DNA from 2 places in the Pseudomonas medicaginis genome. Region 1 is predicted to be linked to the other one. Evidence: predicted binding sites of a transcription regulator. Region 1 holds the regulator's gene; the other holds the start of a gene.
The links. Region 1 encodes FliA, which starts transcription of late flagellar genes. Its sites were predicted from a motif close to CTAAAGTTTNNNNNNNNNNNGCCGNTAA; they were not measured.

Region 1 (8,092 bases):
GCGGAACCGAAGGTAATGTCCACGCAAGGCTTGTAGTTCAGGCGCTCGTCACCCGGCAGGATTTTCACCGCGCCACGACCGTCGATCATCATCTGCTTGCCACCCGGCGCCAGCAACGCCAGGCCCGGACGCAGGATGTCGCCATCCTCGGCTTCCTTGACGCTGATGTTGCACAGCTTGTCCAGACGCTCGGCAAACGCCTTGGTGAACGCCGCGGGCATGTGCTGGATCAGCACGATGGGGGCCGGGAAGTTGGCCGGCAACTGAGTCAGGACCCGTTGCAACGCCACCGGTCCACCCGTGGACGTACCGATCGCCACCAGTTTGTAGGCCTTGCGCTTGGGTGCTGGCGACGATGCGCTGGCCGGTGCCGAACGCGTCGGCGCAGGTGCGGGGGCGCTGCGTGCCGGTGCCGGATTGAAGCTGCTCGAAACCGTCGGCGTCGGCGCTGGCGCCGCAACCGGGGCTGGCGCCGGTGCGCTGTAGGCACCGACACGGCGATTGCTGCGGGAAATACTGTGGACCTTTTCGCACAGCAACTGCCGGACCTTGTCGGGGTTGCGCGAAATGTCTTCGAAATTCTTCGGCAGGAAATCCACCGCCCCGGCGTCCAGCGCATCGAGGGTCACCCGGGCGCCTTCGTGGGTCAGGGACGAGAACATCAACACCGGGGTCGGGCAGCGCTGCATGATATGCCGCACCGCCGTGATGCCATCCATCATCGGCATCTCGTAGTCCATGGTAATCACGTCCGGCTTGAGTGCCAGGGCCTGATCGATCGCCTCTTTGCCGTTAGTCGCGGTACCGACGACCTGAATAGTCGTGTCCGCCGAAAGAATTTCCGAGACGCGGCGACGGAAAAACCCTGAATCGTCCACCACCAGGACTTTAACTACCATAAACACTCCGTTAGACGAGGCGCGGCCCTGGGCCACGCCCCTCCAGAATCAAATACGCCGGGCGGCGTAACGCTTGAGCATGCTTGGCACATCGAGAATCAACGCGATGCGGCCGTCGCCGGTGATGGTGGCGCCGGACATGCCCGGGGTGCCCTGGAGCATCTTGCCCAACGGCTTGATGACCACTTCTTCCTGGCCCACCAATTGGTCGACGACGAAGCCGATCCGCTGGGTGCCCACCGAAAGGATCACCACATGGCCCTCGCCCTGCTCCACATGAGCCGCGGAGCTGACCAGCCAACGCTTGAGGTAGAACAGCGGCAGTGCCTTGTCCCGTACGATCACCACTTCCTGGCCGTCCACCACGTTGGTGCGCGACAGGTCGAGGTGGAAGATCTCGTTGACGTTGACCAGCGGGAAGGCGAAGGCCTGGTTGCCCAGCATCACCATCAGGGTCGGCATGATCGCCAGGGTCAACGGGACCTTGATGACGATCTTCGAGCCCTGGCCCTTGGTCGAGTAGATGTTGATCGAACCGTTGAGCTGGGAAATCTTGGTTTTCACCACGTCCATGCCCACGCCACGACCCGACACATCGGAAATCTCGGTCTTGGTGGAGAAACCCGGGGCGAAGATCAGGTTGTAGCATTCGGTGTCGCTCAGGCGATCGGCGGCATCCTTGTCCATCACACCGCGTTTCACCGCAATGGAACGCAGCACGTTGGGGTCCATGCCTTTGCCGTCGTCGGAGATCGACAGCAGGATGTGGTCGCCCTCCTGCTCGGCGGCCAGGATCACCTTGCCGCTGCGGACCTTGCCCGAGGCTTCGCGCTCTTCCGGCGACTCGATGCCGTGGTCGACCGCGTTGCGCACCAAGTGGACCAGCGGGTCGGCCAGGGCCTCGACAAGGTTCTTGTCGAGGTCGGTCTCTTCACCCACCAGTTCCAGGTTGATTTCTTTCTTGAGCTGGCGAGCCAGGTCACGAACCAGGCGCGGGAAGCGCCCGAAGACTTTCTTGATCGGCTGCATCCGGGTCTTCATGACCGCGGTCTGCAGGTCCGCCGTAACCACGTCGAGGTTCGACACGGCCTTGGACATGGCTTCGTCCTGGCTGTTGAGGCCCAGGCGCACCAGGCGGTTACGCACCAGTACCAGTTCGCCGACCATGTTCATGATCTCGTCCAGGCGTGCGGTGTCGACCCGAACGGTGGTCTCTGCTTCGCTGGCCGGCTTTTCCGCTGGCGCAGCGGCCGGAGCGCGGGCTGGCGCCGGGGCGGCAGCGGCAGGCTTGGCGGGCTCGGCCTTGGGCTCCGGCGCCTTGGCGGCGGGTTTGGGCGCAGCCTTGGCCACCGATGCCGCCGCAGTGGCGGCAGCAGGCGCAGCAGAAGCGGTACCGACTTCGCTGAACTTGCCCTTGCCATGCAGCTCATCAAGCAATGATTCGAATTCGTGGTCGCTGATCAGGTCGCTACCTGCTGCGGCGGCAGCGGGTTTGGCCGGGGTCGGTGCCGAAGCGATGGCCGAGTCCAGTGCGTCAACGGCAAAGTTGCCCTTGCCATGCAACTGATCGAGCAAGGCTTCGAATTCGTCGTCGGTGATGTCCGAGCTGTCGCCCGCCGCTTTCGGAGCGGCCGGGGCCGCTGGCGGAGCAACGGCATCCGCCGCGAACTGGCCCTTGCCGTGAAGCTGGTCGAGCAGCGACTCGAACTCGGCATCGGTGATTTCATCGCTGGAGGTCCCGTCGGCGACCGGCGCGGCAGGTGCAACCGGAGCGGCCGGTGCCTCGGCCTGGGCCTTGACGGTATTGAGGGAGTCCAGCAGTTGTTCGAATTCGTTATCGGTGATGTCGCCCGATTCCTCGGCGACCGGTTCTTCCACCACTACCTCGACAGCTGGCGCCGCTTCGTCAGCCGACTGCGGCTCGGCCAGGCGCGACAGCGCGGCGAGGAGCTCGGGGGTGGCAGGGGTAATCGGCGAGCGCTCACGCACTTCGCTGAACATGCTGTTGACCGCATCCAGCGCTTCGAGCACCACGTCCATCAACTCCGAATCAACGCGACGCTCACCCTTGCGCAGGATGTCGAACACGTTCTCGGCAATGTGACAGCACTCCACCAGCTCGTTGAGCTGGAGGAAGCCGGCGCCTCCTTTTACAGTGTGGAAACCGCGAAAAATTGCATTGAGCAGGTCCGCATCATCAGGTCGGCTTTCCAGCTCGACCAGCTGTTCGGACAGTTGCTCTAGAATCTCGCCGGCCTCAACCAGGAAATCCTGAAGGATCTCTTCATCGGCGCCGAAGCTCATTAATGGCTGCTCCTAAAATAGGGCTAAATCAAAATCCAAGGCTGGACAGCAGATCGTCCACATCGTCCTGACCGGACATAACGTCTTCTCTTTTATCGGCATGAATTTGCGGACCTTCACCCTGCGAGAGATGTTTTTGTGGATCTTTTTCAGCAAGCATCGCTTCACGGTCGTGTTCGATGCCTGCAAAGCGGTCGACCTGGCTGGCCATCAGCACCAGTTTGAGCAGGTTGCTTTCCACTTCGGTGACCAGTTGGGTCACACGCTTGATCACCTGGCCGGTCAGGTCCTGATAGTCCTGGGCCAGCAGAATGTCGTTGAGGTTGCTTGCCACCGCGCGGTTCTCGGTGCTGCTGCGCGTCAGGAAACCGTCGACCCGACGGGCCAGTTCCCGGAACTCTTCAGCGCCGACTTCGCGACGCATGAACCGGCCCCAGTCGGTGCTCAAGGCCTGGGCTTCTTCGCTCAGGCCATTGACCAGCGGCGTTGCACTTTCCACCAGGTCCATGGTGCGGTTGGCGGCGGCCTCGGTCAGCTTGACCACATACCCCAGGCGCTCGGTGGCGTCGGTGATCTGCGAGACTTCCTCGGCCTGCGGCATGTGCGGGTCGATCTGGAAATTGACAATCGCGCTGTGCAGTTCACGCGTGAGCTTGCCCACTTCCTGATACAGACCGCGGTCACGGGTCTGGTTGAGCTCATGGATCATTTGAACCGCATCGCCAAAGCGACCTTTTTCAAGGCTGTCGACCAGTTCGCGGGCATGTTTTTTCAGGGTCGATTCGAAATCGCCCATTGAAGATTCGTTGTCCATAGCTCCCCCGTGGCGCCGTTAACCGATGCGTTCGAAGATTTTTTCGATCTTCTCTTTCAACGCCTGGGCCGTGAAGGGTTTGACCACATAGCCGTTTACACCAGCCTGGGCCGCTTCGATGATCTGCTCGCGCTTGGCTTCGGCAGTGACCATCAGCACCGGAAGATGCTTGAGTTTTTCGTCGGCACGCACTTGGCGCAGCAGGTCGATACCGGTCATGCCCGGCATGTTCCAGTCGGTGACCAGGAAATCGAAGTTGCCACTGTGCAACATCGGGAGCGCAGTGGTCCCGTCATCTGCTTCGGCCGTGTTGGTGAACCCAAGGTCACGCAACAGGTTTTTAATGATCCGCCGCATCGTTGAGAAGTCATCAACGATGAGGATTTTCATGTTCTTGTCCAATTCGACCTCCAAGCAGTCTTAAACGCGCCCAGCACCTGGACGCGCCATTTCAATCAATCCGGCACAACGCTCGACAACAGCCTGGAGCACAACGGACGGAGACTGGCGCAGTACCTGCCAGGCCAGCCTCGTTCGCAGTGTCCCCACACTGCCTGTCAGCGCGCTCGCCACTCCCCCAAACGCCCCCGCAAACGGGCCGCGCACTGGCTGTGTAACTGGCTGACCCGCGATTCGCTGACCCCCAGGACCTCACCGATTTCCTTGAGATTCAGCTCTTCGTCGTAGTACAGCGCCAAGACCAGTCGCTCACGCTCCGGCAAATTGGCAATCGCATCCGCCAGCGCGCTCTGGAAACGCTCATCTTCCAGGTCACGCGATGGCTCCATGTGAGCACTCGCGCCATCCTCATGCAGCCCTTCGTGTTCGCCGTCCTGAAGCAGGTCGTCGAAACTGAACAGGCGGCTGCCCAAGGTATCGTTCAAAATCCCGTAATAATCATCGAGACTCAACTGGAGTTCGGCCGCAACTTCGTGATCTTTAGCGTCACGTCCGGTTTTCGCTTCAATTGCCCGAATCGCGTCGCTGACCATGCGGGTATTGCGGTGCACCGAACGCGGGGCCCAATCGCCCTTGCGGACTTCATCGAGCATCGCCCCGCGAATGCGTATACCGGCATAGGTCTCGAAACTGGCACCCTTGCTGGCGTCGTATTTGTTCGACACTTCAAGCAGGCCGATCATGCCGGCCTGGATCAAGTCCTCGACCTGCACGCTGGCTGGCAATCGCGCCAGCAAGTGATAGGCGATACGCTTGACCAGTGGCGCGTAACGCTCGATCAATTCGTACTGGGCGTCCCGTGCCGATTTTTTGTAGAGGTGGTTGTAACCGCTGGCTGTCATAGCACGGGCCCTGCTGTTTGTTGCACAAGACGCTCGACGAAAAATTCCAGATGCCCGCGAGGGTTGGCCGGCAGCGGCCAGGTGTCGACCTTCTGGGCGATCGCCTTGAACGCCAGCGCGCATTTGGAACGTGGAAAGGCTTCATAAACGGCACGTTGCTTCTGGACGGCCTTGCGCACGCTTTCGTCGTACGGCACGGCGCCGACGTATTGTAGGGCGACGTCCAGGAAGCGATCGGTGACCTTGGTCAACTTGGCGAACAGGTTGCGTCCTTCCTGCGGGCTCTGGGCCATGTTGGCCAGGACGCGGAAGCGGTTCATGCCATAGTCGCGGTTAAGCAGTTTGATCAGGGCGTAGGCGTCGGTGATGGACGTTGGCTCATCGCAGACCACCAGCAGCACTTCCTGGGCGGCGCGCACGAAACTGACGACCGAGTCGCCGATGCCGGCCGCGGTGTCGATCACCAGCACATCGAGGTTGTCGCCGATGTCACTGAAAGCCTGGATCAGGCCCGCGTGCTGCGCCGGGGTCAGGTGAACCATGCTCTGGGTGCCCGAGGCCGCCGGCACGATGCGAATCCCGCCCGGCCCCTGCAACAACACGTCGCGCAGTTCGCAACGGCCTTCGATCACGTCCGCCAGGGTGCGCTTGGGGGTAAGCCCCAGCAACACGTCGACGTTCGCCAGGCCCAGGTCGGCGTCCAGCAGCATGACCCGTCGGCCAAGCTCTGCCAGAGCCAGGGACAAGTTCACTGACACGTTAGTCTTCCCGACGCCACCTTTGCCGCCGGTCACCGCGATCACCTGTACGGGATGCATGCTGCCCATGTTCGTTCTTTACCTTGTCTTCTTAGACGGAGGCCACATTACTGGCTGCGCGTTCGCATACGGAACAATGCAAGGCAGGCCATCGATGTAGGTACAAAAAATTTTCATGATTACCTCAGCCGACCTGCTTGGTCGGGCTGTGGTAGATATCAGCGAACATGTCAGCCATGGCTTCTTCGCTGGGTTCTTCCTGCATTTGCACACTCACGGCACGACTGACCAGTTGATGACGGCGCGGCAGATGCAAATCATCCGGGATCCGCGGCCCGTCGGTCAGGTAGGCCACCGGTAGTTCATGACCGATCGCCAGGCTCAACACCTCGCCCAGGCTTGCCGTTTCGTCCAGCTTAGTCAGGATGCAGCCGGCCAGCCCGCAGCGTTTGTAGCTGTGGTATGCGGCGGTTAGAACCTGTTTCTGGCTGGTGGTTGCCAACACGAGATAATTTTTTGACTTGATGCCGCGCCCGGCCAGGCTTTCGAGCTGCATGCGCAGGGCCGGATCGCTGGCTTGCAGGCCTGCGGTATCGATCAGCACGACGCGTTTGCGCAGCAGCGGCTCCAGCGCCTGGGCCAGGGATTGCCCCGGATCCACATGGGTCACCGACACATTGAGGATCCGGCCCAGGGTCTTGAGTTGTTCCTGGGCACCGATGCGGAAACTGTCCATGCTCACCAGGGCGATGCTCTGGGCGCCGTACTTGAGTACATAACGGGCGGCGAGCTTGGCCAGGGTGGTGGTCTTGCCCATGCCGGCAGGGCCGACCATGGCAATTACCCCGCCCTCTTCCAACGGCTCGACTTCCGGGGTCGCGATCATCCGCGCCAGGTGCGCCAACAACATGCGCCAGGCCTGGCGCGGCTCTTCGATGCCATTGATCAGCGCCAGCAGGTCCCGGGACAACGGACCGGACAGGCCGATGCGTTGCAGGCGACGCCACAGATTGGCCTGGGCCGGACGGCTGCCTTGCAGCTGGTTCCAGGCCAGGGAGCCGAGTTGGACTTCCATCAACTCGCGCAGGCTGTTGAGTTCAAAGCGCATCGAGTCCAGGGCGCGCGGGTCGAGCCCACGGGCTGGCGCGGCAGGCGCTGGCTCCGGACGACGCGGTTCGGCCTGGGCCTGTTCGATCAGTGGTTCGGCAGCGGTCAATGGCAGGCCGGCGGTCAGTGGCTGACCGGCGAACAATTGACGATTGGTACCCGCCGCCCCTTCGCCTTCGCTGCTGCGCAGGCTCAGTTCGGCTTGGGCGCTGGCGATGCGCGACTGGGTCTTGCGCAGCTCGTCTTCGAGTTCCATGTTCGGAATCCGTGGAGCCAGCGCCGACAATTTGTAATCCAGGGCCGCCGTCAGTTCGACACCGCCGGCAATACGACGGTTGCCAATGATGGCTGCTTCAGCGCCCAGCTCGTCACGAACCAGTTTCATGGCCTGACGCATGTCGGCGGCGAAAAAACGCTTCACTTGCATAAACCACTACCTCAGCCGTTGGGCCCTACTGTCGCAACGATGGTCACTTGCTTGTTGTCCGGTATTTCCTGATACGCCAGCACATGCAGCCCCGGGACCGCGAGGCGCCCGAATCGCGAGAGCATCGCGCGAATCGGACCGGCCACCAGCAGGATCACCGGTTGGCCTTGCATTTCCTGCCGCTGGGCTGCTTCGATCAACGAACGCTGCAGCTTCTCGGCCATGCTTGGCTCCAGCAGGACACCCTCTTCCGAGCCTTGTCCTGCCTTCTGCAGACTATTGAGCAATATCTGTTCCAACCTTGGCTCCAAGGTGATCACAGGCAGCTCAGACTCAGTGCCTACAATGCTTTGGACGATTGCACGGGACACGCCAACCCGAACCGCAGCCACCAAGGCGGCGGTATCTTGACTCTTGGAGGCGTTGTTGGCGATGGCTTCGGCGATACTGCGTATGTCACGCACGGGCACCTGTTCGGCCAG
Region 2 (8,092 bases), 2.1 Mb from region 1:
AAGGGAATGGTGACGTAGGACAGGGTGATCAAACCATCGGCGATGACATTGGTCCACAGCAAATCTGGCCGCCACATGTAGCAGTGCCCATGGGGCATGAAGCGCTTGTCGGTTAACAGAGCCAGCAGATCGTTCATGGCCACTTCCTCCCTGTGCCGTTGATACCGCCAAGTGCCGACTGGGCAAATCGAAGTCTAGGCCGGTCCCAGGCATTTCGCTTGGACGGGTGAAGGATGGCAGCCGCTGAACCGTATCGCCCTTGCCGCCCCTCGGCCGTCACTGGCTGTCGAAACATCCTGCCAAATTTTCTCCCCTCTATTGCTGCGCCCAAGTTCATCCCCACGACTACCCTTCAAAAGTCGCAGGACGCGACCCCCATTCACTCAAGGAACGATTCATGTCGCTCGCCATTGTCCACAGCCGCGCCCAAGTGGGGGTCGAGGCTCCTGCCGTTACCGTTGAAGTCCACCTCGCCAATGGCTTGCCGTCGCTGACGATGGTTGGCCTGCCGGAGGCGGCGGTGAAGGAAAGCAAGGATCGGGTGCGCAGCGCGATCATCAACTCGGGGCTGAATTTCCCGGCGCGGCGCATCACCCTGAACCTGGCCCCGGCGGATCTGCCGAAGGACGGCGGGCGCTTCGACCTGGCCATCGCCCTGGGGATCCTGTCGGCCAGCGTGCAGGTGCCGACCCTGACGCTGGACGACGTGGAATGCCTCGGTGAACTGGCATTGTCCGGCGCGGTGCGTCCAGTACGTGGGGTATTGCCCGCAGCGCTGGCGGCGCGCAAGGCCGGGCGCATGCTGGTGGTACCAAGGGCCAATGCCGAGGAAGCCTGCCTGGCCTCGGGGCTGAAGGTGATTGCCGTGGATCATCTGCTCGAAGCGGTGGCGCACTTCAATGGTCACACACCGGTCGAGCCGTTCGTTTCCAATGGCCTGCTCTCGGCCAGCAAGCCCTACCCCGACCTGAATGAGGTACAGGGCCAGGCCGGGGCCAAGCGGGCCTTGCTGATTGCTGCCGCGGGCGCTCACAACCTGTTGTTCAGCGGGCCACCGGGCACCGGCAAGACCCTGCTGGCGAGCCGCTTGCCCGGGCTGTTGCCGCCGCTGGCCGAAAGCGAAGCCCTGGAGGTCGCGGCCATCCAGTCGGTGGCCAGTTGCGTGCCGTTGAGCCATTGGCCGCAGCGTCCGTTTCGCCAGCCACACCACTCGGCTTCCGGCCCGGCGCTGGTAGGGGGCGGGTCAAAACCGCAGCCAGGGGAGATCACCCTCGCCCACCATGGCGTGCTGTTCCTGGATGAGCTACCGGAATTCGACCGCAAGGTGCTGGAGGTCTTGAGAGAACCGCTGGAGTCCGGGCACATCGTGGTATCTCGCGCCCGGGACCGAGTGCGCTTTCCTGCGCGTTTCCAGTTGGTGGCGGCGATGAATCCCTGCCCCTGTGGATATCTTGGCGAACCCAGTGGCCGCTGCGCCTGTACCCCGGACATGGTACAGCGCTATCGCAACAAACTCTCCGGCCCGCTGCTGGACCGCATCGACCTGCACCTGACCGTCGCCCGGGAGGCCACAGCGTTGAACCCCAAGCGCGAATCCGGGGACGATACGGCCACGGTTGCCGAACGCGTAGCCGAAGCCCGGGAACGCCAGCACGGCCGCCAAGGCTGCGCCAACGCCTTCCTCGACCTGCCGGGGTTGCGCCAGCATTGCAAGTTATCCACAACCGACGAAACCTGGCTGGAGACCGCCTGCGAACGGCTGACCTTGTCGTTGCGCGCTGCCCACCGCTTGCTCAAGGTCGCCCGGACGCTGGCGGACCTGGAGCAAGCAGGGTGCATTCGCCGCGAGCACCTGGCCGAAGCGTTGCAGTACCGGCCGGCTACGGCTTGAACCACTTCATGGTTTGCTCAGGTCTACCAACGGTGTTTGCCGAACCTCGGTCTTTTGACCGTTCTGGATCGCATCGATGCGCTTGAGCGCCTTATCCACAGCGCCCTTGTCCGCCAACAGGCTGTAGTGAATCTGGAATTGCTTGTGCTCCTTCGGCCCGATCGTGGGAACCAGGCCCAGGGGACGCTGATACCGGCGGTTATAGGAAAAACTGGTGCCCGGCTCCAGGCCGGTCACGTAGCCCTGGCCCTGGGTATCGGTGTTTTTCCAAAGGGAAAACACGGGCAGCGTGCGGGTGTTGAAGCCTACCGATACCCCGAGGCTGCCAGCCTTGTTGTGCAGCACGGTGAGGGTGTCGCCCTTGGCGTCGGCGTAGGGCACGACGTTATAGACGGTTTCGTCGTAATCCTTGGTCGGGCCCCGGTAGGTTTGCCAATCGGCCAAATCGCCCTTGGCCTTGTCGTTGAACGGCGAGACCTGCTTGACCGGTGCCGCGAAACGGGCGCCCTGTTCCAGGAACGGCGTGCTGAAGTTGCTGTGGTAGAGCGCTTGGTATTCCTTCGGATAATCGCCGTTGTTGGTCAGCGTGTCGCTGAGCGCGAACGTTACGCTGCCGGGCTCGGTGACCAGTTCGGTCTGCACCGAGAAGTCGACCTTCTTGAACGCCTGCTCCTTCAACTCACCCCGCAGGGTGATGGCGTAGGGAGGTTTTTCATCGATATGCAACGTGACTTTGTTGGCAGGAATATTAGCGGCGCGACCATGCAGGGTCAGCAGCTCACCGTTGTCCATGCCGGGATGGCCGACCCACTCGTAGCCGCAACGGGTGACCAGCTCGTTGAAACCTTCGAGCCAGCCCAGCCCGCCTCGGCCGTTGAGTTCGATGAACGCCGGATTGACCACTTCCTTGACGGGCGAATCCCACCCCATGCGCACATTCCCGACCGAAGCCTGCAGCACGTTCATGCCGCGGGTCGGGACCACGGAAAGCTTGAGGGTGCCGTTGTCGATGTCGACGATGCTGACGCCTTCCTGCCGGCCGCCGTGCAGGGTGCGCATCGTCACGGAAAACGGCTTGTCGGTTTTCACGCCCAGCTGCTGGCTGGTTACTTGCCAGGGTTGAGCGGCTTTGTCTGTGTCGAGCAGGACGTAATCCCAGGCCATCGCATGGGAGGCAGCGCCCAGGGCGCCGAGGGTCACGAGGAATTTGAACGGGGTCATGGTCATGGCCTTTTCTTGGAGTTGTGCGGTTTTTATAGACTTGAAGAAACGTTTCAGCAAGCTTAAAAACAGCAATTGTCCTAAAAAAGGAGCGACACCAGGGTGGTAGCTTTTGTGGGAGCGAGCTTGCTCACGATAGCGGTGAGTCAGATTGAGATGACGTTGGCCGGGCAGCCGTTATCGCGAGCAAGCTCGCTCCCACCCTAATTCCCGGCGAGCGTCAGAAGTGCGCTCACTACAATTCCCTTGCTCGCGATAGCTGTGGGTCAGATTGAGATGATGTTGGCCGGGCGGCCGTCATCGCGAGCAAGCTCGCTCCCACAGGGGTATGGGTGAGCTTGCTCATGACGGTACGTTTCAGCGGAACCGATCAACCTCTTGGCGCAGGTCCTGGGCCAGCTTTTCCAGTTCCTTGGCGGTGAGGGCCAGGTTCGAGACCACCTGGCGCTGTTCGCTGTTGGCCATGGCGATGCTCTGCAGGTTGCTGCTGAGCAGGGTCGCGGTACTGCTTTGTTCCTGGGTGGCGGTGGTGATCGCCGCGAATTGCTGGCCAGCCGAGCGGCTCTGCTCGTCGATGCGCGCCAGGGCCGAGGCCACGTTGGCGTTGCGCGACAGGCCTTCCTGCATCAGCAGGTTACCCTGCTCCATCGTACTGATGGCATTGCCGGTTTCCTGCTGGATGCTGTTGATCATGCTGGAGATTTCATCCGTGGCCTGGCGGGTGCGGGACGCCAGGCTGCGGACTTCATCGGCCACCACGGCGAAACCACGGCCCTGCTCGCCGGCGCGGGCGGCTTCGATGGCAGCGTTCAAGGCCAGCAGGTTGGTCTGCTCGGCAATCGAGGTGATGACCCCCACAATGCCGCCAATCTCCTGGGAACGCTGGCCCAAGGTATTGATGACCGAAGCCGTGCTGTTCAGGGCGCCAGCAATTTGCTCCAGGGACGAAGACGCTTCATCCATCGAGGTCCGGCCAATGCGGGTTTGCTGGGCGTTTTCCTGGGCCAGGCGCTCGGTGTTCCCCATGTTGTCGGCAATGTTCAATGAGGTCGCACTGAACTCTTCCACCGCGCCGGCCATGCTGGTGATTTCGCCGGACTGCTGCTCCATGCCTTCGTACGCCCCGCTGGACAAACCGGACAGGGCCTGGGCGCGGCTGTTGACCTCCTGGGAGGCCTTGCGGATGTGCTCGACCATGGTCGACAGGGCCTGGCTCATCTGGTTGAAAGCACGAGCCAGCTGACCGATTTCATCATGGCTCGACACGTTCAGGCGCACGCTCAGGTCGCCAGCACCCAACGCTTCGGCCTGGCGCACCAGGTCCCCAAGCGGCGCCAGTTTGCTGCGCAGCAACCACATCGCCGAGCCGACCGCCAACAACATCGCCAGCAGGCTGCCAATGGCCAGTTGCGTACCGACGCTCCAGGTCACGGCGCGGATCTCGGCTTTCGGCATGCTCGCCACCACTGCCCACGGCCCGTCCTCGAACGGCACGGCAACGCTGTAGAAATCTTCGGCGGTATCGGTCCAGAACGCGCCCTTGCCCGGCTTTTTGATCAGAGCCGTGATGGCTGCGGTAGCGTTGTCCAGCGCCTGCACACCGGCTGGCGGCACCAGCCATTTGTTTTGTTCATCCAGCAGCGCCAGGGAACCGGTCTGGCCGATGCGGAAGCGCTTGAGGTTTTCGAACTGCGCGTTCTGCGCATCGGTGTAGTCGAAGCCTACGTACAACACAGCAATGATCTTGCCGCTGCTGTCGCGTACCGGCGTGTATTGCGACATGTAGAAGCGCCCGAAAAGCAGGGCCCGACCGATGTAGCTCTGCCCGCTGATCACCGGACCGTAGGCGGGCCCGGCGCGGTCGAGCACGGTGCCGATGGCCCGCGTACCGTCCTGTTTACTGACCGAGGTACTGACGCGGATGAAATCGTCGCCGCTGCGCACGAATACCGTGGCAACCCCGGCGGTCATCGCTTTGAAGTCGTCCACTTCCTTGAAGTTGTTGTTCAACACTTCGCTGCCCAGACTCAAGCCCGGGGTCTGTACGCCCGCCACCGTCACCGGCTGGTCGGGATGCACGTTCAGGCCCGCGCTAAAGCGCTTTTCGAACAGACCGGCCAAGCGCTGAGTGCTCTCGCGCAGGGTGCTGTGGAAGGTATTGAGCTGATCGGCCATGAGGCGCGCTTCGCTGGCCAAGTGCTCTTCACGGGTGGCAAGGTTGGCAGTGTCCAGCGAGCGCAAGGCGAAGACGGTACTGCCGGAGATCACGACCGCCAGTATCACGGCGAGGGCAAGGCCTAGCTGTGAGGCGATCCGGGCGCGGGGTTGAGACATGACGGCTCCTGACCGAGAGACCGGATCATCCTGATCACGTTGCACGCTCGGCATTTTATTCGGGTTAGGTGTAATTAAGCCCTTTCTGAACGAGGGTTCCATCTTCACGGATTCGGCGGCAAAGCCAAATACTTGAGCGGTTTGGACGGATTAATCCCAAGTGGCTAGCACGCCAACTGCATCGTTTCAGCCCAGACGCTCTACATCGGGCAGTTGCATGGCCTTGACCTCGCCTTGGAGGAAGTCGCTGAGGCGGCGCAAACGTTCACCTCCCGGCCGGGTTTTCGGCCAGACCAGGTAATAATGCTCACCGCTGGCGACAGCCGTCGGCCATGGCAGGCTCAGGCGCCCTTGGGCAACGTCCTCGGCCACCATCAGCAGGTCGCCCATGGAAACCCCATAGCCACGCGCCGCCGCAATCATGCCCAGCTCCAGGGTATCGAACACCTGTCCCCCCTTGAGCGAGACCTTGTCGGACAGCCCCATGCGTTGCAGCCAGTTGCGCCAGTCCCGGCGGTCCGGCGTCGGATGCAGCAGCTCAGCACTGGCCAGCCGCGCCACATCCCAGGGCTGGTCGTTCAACAGGTTCGGCGCGCCCACCGGGATCAATTCCTCGGGAAACAACAGGCTGGCCTCCCAGTCGGCGGGAAAATGCCCGTTGCCCAGCAATACGGCGCAATCGAAGGGCTCGACGTTGAAGTCCACCGAGTCGATGTCCATCCAGGCACTGGTCAGTTGCACCTCGTTGCCGGGCTGCAAATGCCGGAAGCGACTCAAGCGCGCCAACAACCAGCGCATGGTCAGCGTGGAAGGCGCCTTCATGCGCAGGATGCCATCCTCGCCATGCAAGGTATGGCAAGCCCGCTCCAGCGCCATGAACCCTTCACGCACGCCCGGCAACAGCAACCGCGCCGCCTCGGTCAATTGCAGGTGACGGCCGCTGCGCAGGAACAGCCGACAAGCAAAGTGATCTTCCAGCGTGCGAATGTGCCGGCTGACAGCGCTCTGGGTGATCGACAGTTCTTCAGCGGCGCGGGTGAACGAGCTGTAGCGTGCCGCCGCTTCGAATGCCCGCAGCGCATAAAGAGGAGGAAGACGACGAGACATCGCAAAAGCTCCATGACGTGGTTTGCAAACCCTACCAGAAACCCGTTCAGCATGAGTTTTAATCATGCCAGCGATCTTTTTTATCCCTTTGTGCAATCCGCCGAGAGCGCCGAGAATCGTTGCTTTACTGCCTTGTTTGAACATGGAGCGTGATGATCATGCGGCATCCGGTGCGTATCGAACTCTGGGCCATCCTGCGGCTGGCGGGGCCGTTGATTGCCTCGCAGTTGGCGCACATGCTGATGGTGCTCACCGACACCGTGATGATGGCGCGCCTGAGCCCCGAAGCCCTGGCCGGCGGTGGGCTGGGGGCGGCCACCTATTCGTTCGTGTCGATCTTCTGCATCGGCGTGATCGCCGCGGTGGGCACCCTGGTCGCGATCCGCCAGGGCGCAGGCGATGTCGAAGGCGCCACCCGACTGACCCAGGCCGGGCTTTGGCTGGCCTGGTTGATGGCGCTGATGGCCGGGTTGCTGCTGTGGAACCTCAAGCCCGTGCTGTTGATGTTCGGCCAGACCGAAACCAACGTGCTGTCCGCCGGACAGTTCCTGCTGGCGCTGCCGTTCGCCCTGCCCGGTTACTTGAGTTTCATGGCCCTGCGCGGTTTCACCAGCGCCATCGGCCGAGCCACACCGGTCATGGTGATCAGCCTCGGCGGCACCGTGGCCAACTTCCTGCTCAACTACGCGCTCATCACCGGTATGTTCGGCCTGCCGAAACTCGGCTTGATGGGCATCGGCCTGGTCACGGCGATTGTCGCCAACTGCATGGCCCTGGCGCTGGCCTGGCACATCCATCGGCACCCGGCCTACCGCGCCTATCCATTGCTCGAAGGCCTGTCGCGGCCCAATCGCCAGTACCTCAAGGAACTGTGGCGCCTGGGCCTGCCCATTGGCGGCACGTACGCGGTGGAGGTCGGGTTGTTCGCATTCGCCGCCCTGTGCATGGGCACCATGGGCAGCACGCCGTTGGCGGCCCACCAGATCGCCCTGCAAATCGTCTCGGTGGCGTTCATGGTGCCGGCCGGGATGTCCTACGCCATCACCATGCGCATCGGCCAGCATTACGGCGCCGGGCAATTGCTGATGGCGCGCCTGGCCGGTCGGGTCGGGATAGGCTTCGGCGCGGCGGCGATGCTGGCGTTCGCCATGGTGTTCTGGTTGCTGCCGAATCAGTTGATCGGCTTGTTCCTGGACCACGACGACCCGGCCTTTGGCGAGGTGATCAAGCTGGCGGTGAGCCTGCTGGCGGTGGCAGCGTGGTTCGAGTTGTTCGACGGCACGCAAACCATCGCCATGGGCTGCATCCGTGGGCTCAAGGACGCCAAGACCACCTTTCTGGTGGGGCTGGGCTGCTATTGGCTGATCGGCGCGCCGGCGGCATGGTGGATGGCATTCCACCTGAACTGGGGACCGACCGGTGTCTGGTGGGGCCTGGCCCTGGGGCTGGCCTGCGCAGCGGTGAGCCTGACAGCGGCGTTTGAATGGAAGATGAAGCGGATGATTCGCAGCGAGCCTGGGCAACCCGGTTTCGAAGCCA

Region 2: the regulator FliA is predicted to act here: its motif matches at 5,556-5,583, upstream of ACMTA2_RS31585 (methyl-accepting chemotaxis protein).

What each region holds. Positions count from the first base shown of each region.
Region 1 covers NZ_OZ221631.1:2,065,210-2,073,301, reverse strand. The annotation lists gene ACMTA2_RS09135 (protein-glutamate methylesterase/protein-glutamine glutaminase) at 1-899, opposite strand, end outside; gene ACMTA2_RS09130 (chemotaxis protein CheA) at 948-3,203, opposite strand; gene ACMTA2_RS09125 (protein phosphatase CheZ) at 3,232-4,017, opposite strand; gene ACMTA2_RS09120 (chemotaxis response regulator CheY) at 4,036-4,407, opposite strand; gene fliA (RNA polymerase sigma factor FliA) at 4,575-5,318, opposite strand; gene fleN (flagellar synthesis regulator FleN) at 5,315-6,145, opposite strand; gene flhF (flagellar biosynthesis GTPase FlhF) at 6,261-7,610, opposite strand; gene flhA (flagellar biosynthesis protein FlhA) at 7,622-8,092, opposite strand, start outside.
Region 2 covers NZ_OZ221631.1:7,108,251-7,116,342, forward strand. The annotation lists gene ACMTA2_RS31500 (sensor histidine kinase) at 1-137, opposite strand, end outside; gene ACMTA2_RS31505 (YifB family Mg chelatase-like AAA ATPase) at 398-1,891, shown strand; gene ACMTA2_RS31510 (aldose 1-epimerase family protein) at 1,898-3,112, opposite strand; gene ACMTA2_RS31585 (methyl-accepting chemotaxis protein) at 3,470-5,446, opposite strand; gene ACMTA2_RS31525 (LysR substrate-binding domain-containing protein) at 5,633-6,553, opposite strand; gene ACMTA2_RS31530 (NorM family multidrug efflux MATE transporter) at 6,712-8,092, shown strand, end outside.